3 regions of the Exiguobacterium acetylicum genome follow, and region 1 is predicted to be linked to each of the others. Evidence: predicted binding sites of a transcription regulator. Region 1 holds the regulator's gene; each other region holds the start of a gene.

What was found. The regulator LexA, encoded in region 1, represses DNA repair genes until DNA is damaged. The targets are predictions, from matches to a motif close to CGAACATATGTTCG.
Region 2: K7G97_RS02445 (Y-family DNA polymerase) is a predicted target of LexA. The motif match lies at 853-866, and genes of this name have one in related genera.
Region 3: K7G97_RS16855 (YolD-like family protein) is a predicted target of LexA. The motif match lies at 3,005-3,018, and genes of this name have one in related genera.

Annotation. Positions count from the first base shown of each region.
Region 1 is NZ_CP082333.1:1,151,008-1,156,583, forward strand. It holds gene glpK (glycerol kinase GlpK) at 1-1,305, opposite strand, end outside; gene K7G97_RS05905 (MIP/aquaporin family protein) at 1,349-2,050, opposite strand; gene K7G97_RS05910 (metal-binding protein) at 2,237-2,707, opposite strand; gene lexA (transcriptional repressor LexA) at 2,739-3,353, opposite strand; gene yneA (cell division suppressor protein YneA) at 3,565-3,852, shown strand; gene K7G97_RS05925 (YneB family resolvase-like protein) at 3,898-4,551, shown strand; gene K7G97_RS05930 (DUF896 domain-containing protein) at 4,665-4,901, shown strand; gene tkt (transketolase) at 5,176-5,576, shown strand, end outside.
Region 2 is NZ_CP082333.1:450,848-456,423, reverse strand. It holds gene K7G97_RS02455 (MBL fold metallo-hydrolase) at 1-6, shown strand, start outside; gene K7G97_RS02450 (pentapeptide repeat-containing protein) at 75-713, opposite strand; gene K7G97_RS02445 (Y-family DNA polymerase) at 889-2,211, shown strand; gene K7G97_RS02440 (YolD-like family protein) at 2,195-2,524, shown strand; gene K7G97_RS02435 (ZIP family metal transporter) at 2,576-3,388, shown strand; gene K7G97_RS02430 (undecaprenyl-diphosphate phosphatase) at 3,746-4,582, shown strand; gene K7G97_RS02425 (LemA family protein) at 4,690-5,283, shown strand; gene K7G97_RS02420 (TPM domain-containing protein) at 5,280-5,576, shown strand, end outside.
Region 3 is NZ_CP082334.1:61,726-67,301, forward strand. It holds gene K7G97_RS16835 (JAB domain-containing protein) at 1-346, opposite strand, end outside; gene K7G97_RS16840 (DNA/RNA non-specific endonuclease) at 781-1,743, shown strand; gene K7G97_RS16845 (hypothetical protein) at 1,882-2,367, shown strand; gene K7G97_RS16850 (tellurite resistance TerB family protein) at 2,381-2,845, shown strand; gene K7G97_RS16855 (YolD-like family protein) at 3,042-3,377, shown strand; gene K7G97_RS16860 (YnfA family protein) at 3,637-3,963, opposite strand; gene K7G97_RS16865 (RrF2 family transcriptional regulator) at 4,344-4,772, opposite strand; partial or broken gene K7G97_RS16870 (heavy metal translocating P-type ATPase) at 4,981-5,576, opposite strand, start outside.

The DNA.
Region 1 (5,576 bases):
AATTTGCGGACGGTCAACAGGAACGCCGAGGATGTCCGATTGGAACTGCATCAAGAAGTTGTTGGCTACAGCACCACCGTCGACACGGAGTGTCTTCAGTTCGATACCAGAGTCTTGTTCCATCGCTGTCAATACGTCGCGTGTTTGATAAGCGAGTGATTCAAGCGTTGCCCGAACGAAGTGCTCCTTATCAGTTCCACGTGTTAATCCGAAGATTGCTCCACGAACATCTGAATCCCAGTACGGCGCACCAAGACCAACGAAAGCAGGAACGACATAAACACCGTCTGTTGAGTCGACTTTCGTTGCGTAACTTTCCGAATCTTTCGCGTGTTTCAACATCCGGAGTCCATCACGGAGCCACTGGATCGCAGAACCGGCGACGAAGATCGAACCTTCCAGCGCATATTCCACTTTTCCATCGACGCCCCAAGCGATCGTCGTCAAGAGTCCATGGTCAGAAGAAACAGCTTTCTCACCTGTGTTCATGAGCATGAAGCAACCTGTTCCGTATGTGTTTTTTCCTTCACCCGCTTCGAAGCACGTTTGACCGAAGAGTGCTGCTTGTTGGTCACCCGCAATACCAGCGATTGGCACTTCGTAACCGAAGAAGTGATACGGTACCGTTTTGTCGTAGACTTCACTCGACTGACGAACCTCTGGCAACATCGAAGCAGGAACACCTAGGATATCGAGTAACTCTTCATCCCATTTTTGTTCGTAGATGTTATACATCAATGTTCGTGAAGCGTTCGTGTAGTCCGTGATATGCGTTTTTCCACCAGAAAGTTTCCAAACGAGCCACGTATCGATCGTACCGAAGAGCAATTCACCGTTCTCTGCTTGCTCACGCGCACCTTCGACATTATCGAGGATCCATTTGACTTTCGTTCCAGAGAAGTAGGCATCAATCAGAAGTCCTGTTTTATCGCGGAACTTCTGGTTCAAACCTTGTTCTTTTAAGTCGTCACAGATACCAGACGTTTGACGCGATTGCCAAACGAGTGCGTGATAGACAGGTTTGCCTGTTTCTTTGTTCCAGACGACCGTCGTTTCACGTTGGTTCGTAATGCCGATTCCGGCGATTTGCTCAGGTTTGATATCTGCCGTTCCGAGTGCTTCGGCCATGACGGCAAGAATCGAACCCCAGATTTCGTTTGCATCATGCTCGACCCAGCCTGGTTGTGGGAAGTATTGCTTGAATTCCCGTTGTGCCGAGTTGACGATTTTCCCATCGTGATCGAAGATGATCGCACGTGAGCTTGTCGTCCCTTGGTCGAGTGCTAGGATATACTTGTTTTCCATTTCGAAATCCCCCTTGAGCGGTATGTGTTAGTGAGACGTGATCTTAGTAAATCAATTGATAGATGAACACAGCAATTGCCCCACCGATGATTGGACCAACGACAGGAATCCATGAATAGCCCCAGTCAGATGAACCTTTATTCGGAATCGGTAGGATAGCGTGCGCGATACGCGGTCCAAGGTCACGAGCCGGGTTGATGGCATACCCTGTTGTACCACCGAGCGAGAGACCGATGACGACGACGAGTAAACCGACGATGAGTGGTTTTAAGCCATCTCCGAACGTCGATAAACCGAGTGCTAAGATACCGAAGACGAGAACGAATGTCCCGATGATCTCAGAAATCAAGTTCGACGGCGTATGACGAATCGCTGGACCTGTTGCGAACACACCGAGTTTTGCAGCTTGATCATCAGTCGCTTCAAAATGTTTCATGTAATGAAGCCAAACGAGAATGGCGCCGATGAAAGCTCCGACAAGTTGTCCGGCAATGTAGATCGGAACGTCTGCCCACGGTAGGTCAGAGTTCAAAGCAAGTGCAATCGTCAATGCGGGGTTCAAGTGTGCTCCACTTTCAGCAGCGACGAATGCTGCTGTCATGACGGCAAGACCCCAAGCGAACGTGATGACGATCCATCCGCTGTTTTCCGATTTCGTCTTTTTCAAGACGACACCGGCGACGACTCCATCCCCGAGCAGGATAAGAATCATCGTACCGATCATTTCTAGTACAAAGTTATTCATGCAAAAACCCTCCCTTTGGATTAAAGCAGATAATGGCCTTTCTACTTTAAATTACTCCGATTTGAGAACGTTTTCAATACATATAATTGAAATATAGGAATGGAAATTTTTTATTTTGATGTTTAAAGATACGAAAAAGTGGATAAGAAAACACCTCTTCCTGCCTGCGAGCAAGCAAAAGAGATGTTACCGACGACGTTTTTTTCTTTTTTTAGGTCGAAACCAACTGCTGGAATAATCTAGTAGGATATGAATCGTACTCGCCACCATGATCCCGACGACGAATGCAGGCAGGGAAGCGAACCACGAATCAATCGTAGCAGAATCAAGAACCTGAAAATAGAGACTTAAAAATAGTAGCGGAATCAGAATCGCAGCACTATAAAGAAGCCGGATGATGTCTCCGATGATCAATCCGTGTGACCAGATTGAGCGGTGGGGCATGATCTTGACATAAGGCATCCAAAGGACTCGGAACGGTCCAAAGCGATAATACGGTTCTGATTTTAAATCGAGGTCGGGTGACAACCAAAGGGTACCGACAGCGATACCGATGGCGGTTGGTAACCAATCGGTTTGTTGCGTTGCGACCGAATACGCAACGTAACCCGTCAGTGCGACGGTATTGACGGTATCATGTACATTTCCTGATGGCATGAAAAAAGACCAGTCGTAACTGGTCCCTCCGTCAATGAATCGTCCGATACACGCCGATTACCTTACCAAGAATGGAGACATTATCGAAATACATCGGATCCATCGAGTCATTTTCTGGTTGTAGACGTACCTGTTGATCTTCTAAGAAGAACCGTTTCACCGTCGCTTCGCTATCTTCGGTCATAGCTACGACGATTTCTCCGTTTTCTGCTGTGTTTTGTTGGCGCACGATGACACGATCGCCGTCAAGAATACCTGCGTTAATCATCGATTCACCATCGATCGTCAACATGAAGACCGTTTCATTTCCTACATAATGTGCAGGGAGTGGGAACTGTTCCTCGATGTTTTCAATCGCTGTAATCGGAAGACCCGCTGTGACTTTCCCGATGACGGGAACATGGACGATGGCTTCCGTGATTTCTTCAGGCTTATCAAGCAATATCTCAATCGCACGTGGTTTCGTCGGGTCACGGCGAATCATTCCCCGTTTCTCGAGTCGATCCAAATGACCGTGTACCGTCGAGCTAGACGCGAGTCCGACTGCTTCTCCGATTTCACGAACTGATGGTGGATACCCCTTCAGTTTCACTTCAGAGACGATGTAGTCGAGAATCTCTTGTTGGCGCTTAGACATTTTCCGCATACGAATTGCCACCTCTTTCTGGATTGAAGTTTGAAATGTAAGAATATATGTTTCTAGATTCACTATAACATAGAACAAATGAGCGTACAAACAATTGTTCGACATTTTGTGTTGACCGAACACGGGTTCTGTGTTTATTATGAGTTATGCGAACAATTGTTCCGCGAACATTTATTCTAACTCATTCATTTCATATTTGGAGGGATTCATGATGATTCATACGATTCGTACTCATGCTTTTTCAATTCTCTTCTATGCCTTAAGTATTGCCTTCGTGATCTTTTTACTCACACCGCGCCCGGATGAAAAAGTGGCGCAACTGATGACTGCTTCCGTTACGGTCGATGAGAACGCCACAGTCGAACAAATTGCTGAAGTCTACAATGATGGTTCGATGTCAGATGAAGAATACGTCAACTGGTTGATTAAAAATAATGATGTCGAGACAAAACACGTCATCTCAAAAAGCAAAATCGTTGTACCAATCGCACAACAATGACAAAATGGAAAAGTTGTGAAAGAACGAACAGGGATGTGAGGTACGATGAAGGTCGTGATTTATTGTCGGGTGTCGACCGAAAAAGAAGCACAAGATAGTTCGATTGAACGCCAACGGATGGAACTTTCGAAGGTTGCGTCTCAAAAGGGTTTTGATGTCGTGGATGTCGTCTCTGAAAAAGAGAGTGGATATGACGTCGATCGGGAAGGGATGCTGACGGTTCTTGATCATGTGACACGTGACGCGGTAGATGCGGTCCTCGTGACGGATGATACACGGATTGGTCGTGGGAATGCGAAAATCGCTATTTTGCACACGTTTAAGAAGCACGGTGTTCGATTGATGACGCTTGATTCCGATGGAGAATACCAGCTTGCTGATGCAGAAGCAATGGTCCTTGAGATCGTCTCACTGGTGGAAGAATATCAACGGAAACTGCATAACGCAAAAATCGCGCGCGGCATGCGGCGAGCGGTCGAACAAGGCTTTCGCCCGGAACGAAATCTCAATCGCCAAGGAGAGAACGCCGGGCGTAGTCGAAAAGACGTACCAATCGAAGAAATCGTACGTCTTCGAGAACTCGGATTGACGTTTTCAGATATCGCCATTACGCTTCGCGGGATGGGACATGATATCTCAAAGGCAACAGTCAATCGTCGATATCTTGAATATCGCGAATTGACGCCTAGCCCGGAATGAGAAGCAAGTAACCCGTCGACTGACGCGGTTAACTTGCTTTTTTTAGTAAGCTCTTTTACAGTAAGAATACAATTGAACTACTCAAGTTTGAGTCATAGAGAAAGAGGGATTTCATGTTATCACAAGAACAATTAGATCGAATCAATGCATTAGCGAATAAATCAAAAGTCGAGCCGTTATCGGAAGCAGAAACAGCAGAACAAAAAGAGCTACGTGCAGCGTATCTCGCAGCATTCCGTGGATCGTTCAAAAACCAACTCATGGGCATGAAAATCGTCGATGAAGAGGGCACAGACGTAACACCTGAGAAATTAAAACAAGCACAAGAAGAAGAACGGAATAAACAATAATCGTTTGTTCCTTCTATAGAAGAAAGAGGTTTCGCGTTAAGCGGACCTCTTTTTTGTTTAGCGCTGTTAGATGAGGAAACATTGCACGATAGCAATACATCTTAATAACGATCTTTCATCAATTCATGCATCCTGTATGAGTCGATAGAACGGCTATAGATAGCGCATTCATTTTAATGTGACATACTATTTAGAAAAGTTGTATCACATTTAAGAGTGTGCTAAAATGAGTAGGAATTTGTGAAAAAGAGAGAGGATGATTGTTTTGACGAACATGACGACAGTAGAACAATTAGCAATTAATACGATTCGTACCTTATCGATTGATGCCGTACAAAAGGCGAATTCGGGTCACCCAGGTATGCCAATGGGAGCAGCGCCGATGGCATTCTCGCTTTGGGCGGATCATATGAACCACAACCCTAAAAATCCAGAATGGTTCAACCGCGACCGTTTTGTACTTTCAGCCGGACACGGTTCGATGCTTCTCTACTCACTCCTCCACCTATCGGGATATGATCTATCAATGGATGATCTTAAATCATTCCGTCAATGGGGATCAAAAACACCAGGTCACCCGGAATACCGTCACACGGCTGGTGTAGATGCGACAACAGGTCCACTTGGTCAAGGGATTGCAATGGCAGTTGGTATGGCGATGGCAGAACGTCATCT
Region 2 (5,576 bases), 700 kb from region 1:
TTTTAAGAACAGTAACCTTCATTAAAAAGAAGTCCTGCTTTTCGAGTAACAATCGAAAGTAGGACTTCTTTTGGTTATGGAATGACAAGACCTAACAAGCGAGCAAAGGCGACTGCTTGCTCTTCCGTAATGACAGCGCCTGGTAAAAATCGCGGATCGATCGTAATACCAGAGAGTTCCGTCTGCCGGAGGTCGAGACCTTTTAACGGTGTTTCAATCCATTGGCTATCTGTAAGCCGGACCGCTTCGAGTTTCCAATGGGTCGGTTTCACTTCGAAGAACTGTGCTTCTTTCATCGTCGTTTCGCTCCAATGTTGATGACGGACCGTACTGCGAATGAACTGTACGTAATCCGCGAGCCCTTCCTGAATCGTTAAATGGTCCAGCGTACAATCTTCGAACTGAACACCCGTCATCCGGCATCCGGCGAAGGACACACGGTGAAAACGAGTTTCTTGGAAGTGACATCCGGTTAAGTCGCATTGCTCAAAACGAATATCTTCGAACGAACCACGGTCAAAGGTAAGATTCGCGAACGAGACATTTTGAAAACACACTTGATAGGCATCGATGCGTTCTGTCAGTTCACTCGGCATCGACTCTTTCTCATAACGCGCTCCTTTCAGATACGGGTCATCGATTTCGACTTGATCGAACGTCTCTGACTGAAGTGTCTTCGGTAATTCTGGTAAACGGATAACGGTCTCTTTCAATGAAGGTTCCCCCTTTTTTCTCTCCCTTAGTGTACCAAACTCCTTTTATATGAGGAGAAATCGTTCGAATTCCCCTTTTTCAACAGTTTTTATTTTGAGACACTTTGAGACCATGCTATAGTCAAGGAAAATCAAAATAAGAACATACGTTCTTTTATGTAAAGGAGTGATTCAGATGTTTCCTTCCGTCGTTTTACCACAAGATAAACGTATTTTTTGCGTCGACAGTGTGTCCTTCTACGCCAGCTGTGAATGCCAGTATCGCAATCTCCCCCCCTTGACGACACGCCTGGCGGTCGTCTCCGATTTAAAACGAAGCGGGTCCGTCATTCTCGCTGCCACCCCTGCCTTAAAAGCACTTGGAATCAAGACAGCCGGTCGATTATATGAAATCGAGCAATTGCCATACGCTGTTCGTCGTACGATTCGACTTGTCGAACCACGTATGCTCGCTTATATGAAGACGTCGATTCGTGTCCTGGATGTCCTGCACCAATTCGCCCCACCTGAAGCCATCCGCGTCTATTCGATTGACGAAAGTTTCATTGACATGACCGGAACCGATCGCCTATTTGGTTCCGACCTGCAAGCTGCCCTCAAAATTAAAGAAGCAATCCTGAAACAGACCGGCATCCACGTCCGCATCGGGATTGGTCCAAATAACGTCATCGCGAAACTGACGCTTGATTTAATCGGGAAAAAAGAAGGCATCGCGCGATGTGGATATGCTGATGTCGCACGACGTCTTCATGATTTTCCGATTCGAAAGATGTGGGGAGTTGGACATCGCATGGAACAACATCTGCAGATGATGGGGATTGAAACGATCGGTGATCTTGCCATGCGCCCCGTTGAAGAGTTACACGAACGCTTCGGTGTCATCGGTGCCGAACTGTGGCATCACGCTTGGGGACTCGACGCGTCACCGACACTGCTTCCCCCACGTCATCTGTTCGAGAAAGCCCCTCAACGGACGATTGGACACGGTGTGACCTTAATGCAGGACTATTATCAGTTCGAACGCATCCGGAATGTGCTCAATGAACTGGTACAGGATGTTGCCGCACGTTGTCGCTTTTCGAATCAAGTCGGCTGGACCGTTCACATCGGTGTCCGTTATTCTCGAAACGTCGTCCGAAGTGGTTTCTCCCGTCAAGTACGGTTGCCTTATCCGACATCCGATGAACGCATCATTTTGCGTCACGTCTTACAATTATTCGAACCGAATTGGCTCGACGGGGAACCTGTTCGTTTTTTATCCGTCGCAGTGGGGCATTTGACTGCTGATCAAGGCACCTTACAGTTGTCTTTGTTCGAGGATAATGCGCGGCTCTGGAAACGGCGACGGTTATTAAAAGCAATGGATGTCGTCAACCTTCGCTACGGAAAAGGAACGATTCGCCTCGCTGTCTCGTTTCTTGATACGAGTGTCGCCAAACGTCGCCTTCGTTTTGTCGGCGGTCATCCGGGAGGTGATCGTCATGACAGCGTATCGTGATCGGGGAAATTTAAAATGGATTCCTTTTCTCATGCCGGAACATTTGCAATTGCTGCGGGAATACTATGTTCAGATGCATCAGCTCGACTTGCCTGAAATTGATGAACAGCTGCAAGAATCATGGCACTTTCTGCTTCAAGAAGCTTTAATAGAAGGAAACGAACTTGAAATCACGTATTATAAGGAAAGTAGCTACGTGACGGTCGTCGGTTTCGTCGAACGACTAGAACCCGAACGTTCCGTTCTCTTTCTGCGCGGACGTGAAGTCATTGAAATTCCCTTCACACGAATCGTCCGGATCGAAAACGGGTAAGCTCTCATACAGATGGATGCTTTAAATCGTGCCCGGAAAGAAGGAATAGTCATGTTGGATTGGTTTACTTCCCTCCCCGTCGTCGTGCAAGCATTACTTGCCGGAATGATGACGTGGGGGTTAACCGCACTTGGTGCGGCACTCGTCTTCGTCTTTACGACGATTGAAAAACGCGTCATGAACATGATGCTCGGTTTTGCTGCCGGCGTCATGATTGCCGCGTCGTTTTGGTCGCTGCTTGCTCCTGCGATCGAGTTCACGGAGCAGGATGGAGGAATCGCCTGGATTCCTGCCGCCATCGGTTTTCTCGCTGGTGGATTTTTCGTCCGTCTCCTCGACTTCGTTACGCCGCATTTGCACTTATCTGCACCACTCGAGACAGCGGAAGGTCCTTCGACAGGACTCAAGAAAACGACGTTACTATTTCTTGCGATCACGTTGCACAATATTCCCGAAGGTCTTGCGATTGGTGTCGCTTTTGGCGCCGCTGCCTTAAACATGGACGGGGCGACCGTCGCCGGTGCCTTGACGCTCGCACTCGGTATTGGGATACAAAACATGCCGGAGGGAGCTGCCCTATCGATTCCACTACGCGGTGAAGGAATGTCGCGTCGGCGCGCCTTCCATTACGGTCAATTGTCAGCAATCGTCGAACCGATTGCCGCGATGGTCGGAGCAGCCGCGGTCTTCTTCGTTCAACCGCTTCTACCGTATGCGTTATCGTTTGCTGCCGGAGCGATGATTTTCGTCGTCGTCGAAGAATTGATTCCGGAATCACAAGCAGAAAACGGATCCGATTTAGCAACGCTTGGTCTGATGGTCGGGTTTACGGTCATGATGATTCTTGACGTCGCTTTAGGATGATCCCGTTTCAAAACGAGTAGTGGACGATACTGTCTCCTGCTCGTTTTTCTGTTTGTAGATCCAGACATATTCCAGTGAAACCAATCGATTTGAAGTTTTTCTGACCTTGTGTCCTAACAGAAAGATTTCCCTTTCCTTCATGCCGTTTTAGTATGAATGGAAATGATCGAATTTCCTGATCTATCCGATGATACCTAAATCCATCTATTATCTTATCCAAACGAATTTAAATCGTACAACGCTTCTTACACATACGATCGTCTCTCAGACCTGCGCCCGATATTCCAATTAGTTCTATCTCACAAGAATAAAACATGATATGTTTTTAACTAGCACATCATATAGAAGGAGATTATCATGACAATCATTGAACTTTTAAAAGCGCTCTTACTCGGTTTCGTCGAAGGGATGACGGAATTTGCACCGGTCTCTTCCACAGGTCACATGATCATCGTCGATGACATGTGGTTGCAAACGACGGATTTTCTCGGTAAATATTCGGCGAACACCTTTAAAATCGTCATTCAGCTCGGATCGATTCTTGCGGTCGTCGTCGTCTTTTGGAAACGCCTCTTCAGCTTGATCGGTTTGTATAAGATTGAAGGCGAACATGACGCATCAGGCACACACAAGTTAAAGCTACGTCACGTCTTGATCGGTCTTCTACCAGCAGCTGTTCTCGGATTGTTATTCGAAGATTTCATCGATGAGAACCTCTTCTCGATTGAAACGGTCATCATCGGTCTTGCTGTCGGTGCCCTCTTGATGATTGCAGCCGATAAATTCGGACCAAAGGAACCCAAAACGACATCGCTTGATCAGATTACATATCGCCAAGCAGCACTCGTCGGTCTGTTCCAATGTATTTCCCTTTGGCCTGGCTTCTCTCGTTCTGGTTCAACGATTTCCGGAGGGGTCTTCCTCGGGATGAATCACCGGACGGCAGCTGACTTTACGTTCATCATGGCTGTACCGATCATGTTCGGTGCTAGTTTCCTTTCGCTCGTTAAGAACTGGGAGAACATTCAACCGAACCACTTCGCATTCTATGCTGTCGGTTTCGTTGCATCGTTCGTGTTTGCTCTCTTATCGATTCGCTTCTTCTTGAAGCTGATCAACAAGATCAAACTCGTTCCGTTCGCCATCTACCGTCTTGTCTTAGCAGCTGTCTTAGCTGTCATCGTCTACATGTAAGTTCAAACCGTTAGCTATTTTAGCTGACGGTTTTTCATTTTTTTGAAACTAATTCAGTCGCTTAAGGGTATATAGGGATGAGACATAATTAAAGGAGTGAATGCCACATGGCACGCAGAAGTCGGAGTACATCAAAACTCCCATTAATCATCGGAGTCGTTATTGTTGCCGTGATTGCCTTTTTAGCAATCGGACAATACAATAGCCTCGTCAATGTAGAAGAAGATGTATCGAATAAATGGTCGCAAGTCGACAACCAAATCAAACGTCGTGCGGATTTGATTCCGAACCTCGTTGAAACTGTTAAAGGGGTCGCGGGTCAAGAAGAAAAAGTCTACGGTAAAGTCGCAGAAGCTCAAGCTGGTCTTGCGCGTGCTGCGTCAACCGAACAACGGATCGAAGCCGACCAACAAGTTACGTCTTCGCTTCGCGGATTGATTGCCTTGCAGACGACTTATCCAGAACTAAAATCAAGCGAACGGTTCCAATCCTTGATGGACACACTGGAAGGAACAGAAAATCGTCTCGGGATCGCCCGCAAGGATTACAATGATGCTGTAACCCTCTATAACAAAAAACGTCGGAGCTTCCCAACGACACTCTACGCATCCGCCTTCGGATTCGAGAAAAAACCGTATTACGAGATTTCAGACAGCGACCGGGAAAATCCGACCGTCGACTTTAACAGTGATTCGAAATGATTCGGCAGTGGACGCGACTTCTATTGAGCGCGTTCCTCGTCTTCTTCCTCTTCGTTCCAACAGCTAGTGCCGTTTCAGAACGAACGGGAGCAGCCTTCTTCATTCAGGATGATGCTCAGCTGCTCACCCCTTCGGAAGAAGCCGAACTCGCGCAACTCGGTCAGGAACTCGAACAATATACGACGGCACAAGTCGTCCTCAAGACGGTTCCCGATTTAAAGGAACAGGATTTAAGCTCTTACGCCAATGAAACGTTCCGGCGCCAAGGCATCGGTCAAGAAGGAAAAGACAAT
Region 3 (5,576 bases), on a different replicon from region 1:
GCCGTTCGGTCACCTCGATATCTTCACGTGACGGATGCGGGTCACCGCTCGGGTGCTGATGACTGACGATGAGTGACGTCGCATTGTTGAGGATGGCGGACTTGAAGATTTCTCGGGGATGGACAACGCTCGAGTTGATGCTACCGACGTGTGCCCGATGGACGGCAATGACGCGGTTCTTCGTATTGAGTAGGATGACGAGGAACACCTCACGGTCATCGTCCTGGATGAAGCGCTTGGCGATACAGAACGCGTCCTCGGGGGACGTGATGTGCGTCGTCTCGAGCGCGACGTCCGGTTCTCGGACCTCTTGGCGGATACGAGTGATTTCAACGAGTGTAGTCAGTTTCATGGAAAAGCTCCTTTCGCGAGTGGGATGCAGTCCGACACGGTGCCGTCCTGTTGACGGGAACGCAGCGAGCGTTGCGAGACGGCGCAAGGGTGACCGCAGGGAAAGATCAAAAAAAGCGGACAGCGCACCGGGACGAAGGCTTCCGAAGCCCGCGAGCGAAAAGCTTTGCTTTGAGCCAAAACGCGGAGGAAGACAAGGAACGGCAGCGGCTTTTTTTGATGGCCCTTGCGCCGACGAGGAGCGAGCTAGAGTACGGAAACAGGACGGCTTGCGATCCCTTTCCATCAAACAGAGCGGTACCGCTCTGTTCCATGCCTTTGAAAGAATCATTTTATCGCCTTACGAATACCGAATAAGACAGCAAGAACTGGTAAGTAGCGTTATAATGAAGGACGCAATGACAGACTGAACAGTAAAGGAGTACACTCATGAAGATTTCTTACATAGCGATTCCCCTTTCCGTTCTATTGATGGCAGGATGTACAGATACGGAGACGACCTCACCTCCACCCGATCAAACAGAGCAAGTAGCGCAGCAGGACGACACCACTACACAAAAGACCGATGCGAAAAAGGACTCCGATCAACAATCAGAAAAAACAGATGATACGAATCCATCAACGGAATCAAAGACGCCCCCGAAGGATTCTTTCACAGGATATAAGAAGATTTTAGTCGATGGTGGAGATCTGTCCGGTAATCGCCAGGCGAATGTCGTCGTCGACATCGGATTCGGTGACCGGAAATACTGGGCGTTCACGAATGAGCATGGTCAGCTGGTCCGCGTCATCGCGAAGAAGATCGTCCTCCAGAATGATGCGACAGAAGACGTCTCGCGTGACGGACGCTACTACTCTGATGAGGCGAAGGTGCCTGGCGTCGAACGCGCAGACCTCGATGAAGGACATATCATCGCCGACTCGCTCGGTGGCGTCTCGAACGCTTACAACATCACTCCGCAGGACAGTACACTGAATCGTCATGGTGATCAGGCGTACATGGAGGACGTCATCCGCAAGGCGGGTGGCGCAACGAACTTTGAAGTGCAGATCACCTATCCGAATACGTCGACGATGATTCCATCTGCGTATCAGTATACGTATACGGTTCGCGGGAATACCGTCGTCGACCGGTTCAAGAACGGTAATCCAGACGAGACAAATGCTGCACTTGGTCTGACGAAGAAAAAGGAGACGAAAAAAGAACCAACATCGAAATCAGCTCCTAATACTGCAGCGACCGAAGACGTCTCGCGCGTCGATACCGACGGCAATGGTCAAGTGACGATCCAGGAAGCGAAGGACGCAGGCTTTACGATGCCAATCACGGAGAAGCACTGGTTGTATCAATATATGCGGGACAACGACCATGACGGAATGGTCGGAGAATGAACAATTGATCCTTGGGACAAGTGCATCTTGCACTTGTCTTTTTGTATTACTTATTTATATAACAGTTCAGTTTTTATCTGTTTTATCTTCAAAATACATGATAAAATTTACAATATAATCATGTTAAGGAGTTTTTAAATGGGTAAATTAGATGCAATTAACAACCAGTTAGAAAATAGTACTTTTCCAATTAGTTTGAGTACGCTAGAAGACTTAAAAATGAAGTTACCAAAAATCGAACGATCTTACATCGAAATCACATTAAAGGCATTGAGAAAAGAATTTAAGTCCGATCAGCTTTTTTATGCGTTAGAAGGTGTTCAACCATCTTTAACTAAGTATGGCTTTCTTCTAATGACAGAAACAGATGTCGTTCTCTCTATTCATAAAGGTTCGATCATGCCAAGTGGGACAATTGAAAAGATTCCGTTTGCTAAAATTAAAGAAGTAGATTTTGATATCATTCCAATTCCAATTAATCCGTTTGGTGTAAACGAAGGAATAATTTATCTGACACATAAAAAAGGATTTGGGAGTAAAAAACTTACGATTCGTGACGTTACTGTAAGTCGACTCGATTCACTTGTAGAACAGTTGAGATACGCGGCGAATCAAAACAACTAAGGAGGCAATTGTAATGGGATTATTTGATATGTTTAAAGGTGACAGTACAAAAAGTAAACAAGGCATGCACCCTCATTTTGCATTCGCAACATCGCTTGTCTACATGATGGCTTCAGATGGAGAGTTCGATAACGAAGAGATTGGTCAACTACTAGCTGTGCTAGGTGGAAAGAGTAAGAAAGGCACAATTCGTATTGGTGATAACAATGATGATTTAATGGAAAAAGTATTTAAATACTTTGATCGTAATTCTATCGATACATTCTTGGCAGAGGCTGCACCAGTATTAAATCATGAGCAAAAACTCTGTATTCTTGCTAATCTAGTGGACTCTTCGCTATCTGATGGAGAAGCAGAGCGAGAAGAACAAGCCATGTTTAATAAATTCATGACAGCATTCGGAGTAACAGAACAAGAATTTGCTCCAATCTTCAAAGTTATTGCGATGAAAAACGACCGTTCTGTATTTAAAAATTAAGCTATACATCTTTTATCTCAACGTCTAACAATCGCTCATTCGATTGTTAGACGTTTTTTGCTTTGAAAACTTAAAGCTCCTATTTTTTCAACTAACAAACATCATTGATGTATTGTTCTAAGAAATTGATTGAAGAACATAGTTCCGCGGAATATAATAAGAACAAACGTTCTTATTGTGAAAAGGGGTGCTTTAGATGAGTTATGAAGATCGGGGCAATAAGAAATGGATTCCGTTCCTGATGCCTGAACATAAAGGATTGCTGAAACGCTATTACCAGGAGGTCCATCATTTCAAGTTCGAGGATACGGAGGAACCAATCGATGGAACGATCGAGAACGCCTTGAACGACGCCATCTTCAGCGGAGACATCGTCACGGTGACGGCGATGAATGGTCCCTTGACGCATCGTTTCGATGCCTTCGTCGAGAAGCTCGATTACGTGCGAGAGGAGGTCCATCTCGTCAAACGCAACCTCGACATCGAGATCGTCGCGTTCAAGCAAATAGTAAGCGTTCAAATGTTAGGATGAAATGTGATCATCAGTCGTGCGTGTCTTCATATAGTCAGCATGCACGAAGGATGATACGGCGTCTTTTTGCATCACGATAGCGTTTTGTTTTAAGTTCATCGTGCATGCGTCGCTTTTCTAATGAAACTTGACGAATGCACGAGTGACTTCATCCAGTCATTTATTTTGAAGTGAATTGCTGTGATCTAGCGTCTTTTCCCTATTATTCACTCTTTTACTATTTCAACTGCGCCGTAAGATGAATCGCTACCTTGACATGCTATCCTCTAGGGAACCACAGCATGACCGCTACACCGATCAAGCAAATAAAGGCTCCCACCCAGTCATAAAAATCGGGTACTTTCTTGTCTATTCCCCATCCCCAGAGCACAGAGAGGACGATAAAAACACCACCGTAAGCAGCATACACCTTCCCAAAGCTCGGAAATGTTTGAAGTGTTGCGATGATGCCATATAGCGCCAACAAGATACCTCCCGTTACTCCCATATGTATCGATCTTCCTTCTCGTAACCAAAGCCATATCAAATAGCCTCCACCGATTTCAGCAAGTCCTGCGATAAAAAATAAGATTAGTGATACGCCCAATTTCAGTCTCCTTCCGTCAGTTCCTTTATTTTTTAAGTCAATCGTCTCGTTCACGCCTTAACGACTTGTAGGTCACTTTTAATTTTCGACTCACTTTCTTTATTGCGTATTCAACTTCATACCTTTTACAATGCAGATCATAAGTGAAGGCTCTGATGACGAAAAATCGTCAAAAGAGCCCTTCCTGTATTTCCATTACCTTGATTTCACATAAAATTGAAGATGATAGCTATCCTTTTTCGCGCCTCTTCCCGAGTGGATCATCCTTGAAAAGTACTCTCTTATTCTTCGGAGGAATCAGCTGTTCCATTTCAAATAAGCCTTTCCCCTAGACATTCTGGAGGTCTCTTAGCTAATTCAGACGCGATTATCTGACGTCATCACATCTGTTTCAATAAATCAGCAAACGAAATCTGATTCAGTACAAGATAAGAAGAATGCTGTGCCTCCTGTAAAGGGACTTGAAGAAGTGATTGAATGCGTCGCTGGAAGGAACCGACTTCTGACCAATGCCATTCGGTTTGAAATAGTTGGATGACTTCACCTAACGAGATAGCCGAAAGAGGCTTACCGAGGGTCATCCCTCCGTTCCTCCCTCGAAATGTATGCAGTAAGCCGGATTGTCCTAATAGATACACTACTTTGTTTAAATGATTTCTAGATATTCCGCACGCTCTACTAATCTCCTCTATCGTGACGTACCTTGTTTTCCCTGATCGGGAAGAGGTCGACTCTTGCCCTACATAAAGAATGGTAGCAATCCCGTACTCCATCGCGACGGTAATACGCATGTATGTCACTCTCCTCATCGATTCGTTTCGCAATGCATGATTGACTTCTTTCGATATATCCCGCTCATCCTCCTACATTTTTACGTTTTTTTACGTCGGGATCCAACGTGTCAATCGAATCTTCCTAGATACTATGACCCGCACATACGCTTCATGATTTCTCGTCAAACGATTAACCACGACAAACGACCGGCTCTTTTTCCAAGAACCAGTCGTTCGAACGTACCTATAATGGTGGAATTGTGCGTCCTCGCGATGTCCGCTTCTTCAGCAGGCGTAACGCATTCAGGGTCACGAGGACAGCCGCACCCGTGTCACTGAGAACCGCCATCCATAACGTCAACCACCCTGGGAAAACAAGCGCCATCGCGATGACTTTGATTACGATAGAAAACACGATATTTTGTTTAATAATCTGCATCGTCGCACGGCTGAGGTCGAGGGTATAGGGGAGCTTATGCAGGTTATCTGCCATCAAGACGATATCTGCCGTCTCAAGTGCCGTGTCCGTCCCAGCTCCTCCCATCGCGATGCTGACATCCGCCGTTACGAAAGCAGGGGCATCATTGATCCCGTCACCGACCATCGCAGTTCGTAACGTTCGGTCCTGCATCTGTTCGATGATTTTCACCTTATCCTGGGGTAATAGATTAGCATGCACAGCATCTAAGTGTAATTGTCCCCCAATATGGTGCGCTGCTCCTGCGTTATCCCCCGTCAACATGACGAGTTGCTCGACACCTACGTCTTCCCTTAATTTACGTAAAGCCGCAGCGCTCTCTTCTCGTACATCGTCCGATAAGAGGAAAAGACCGAGTAAAC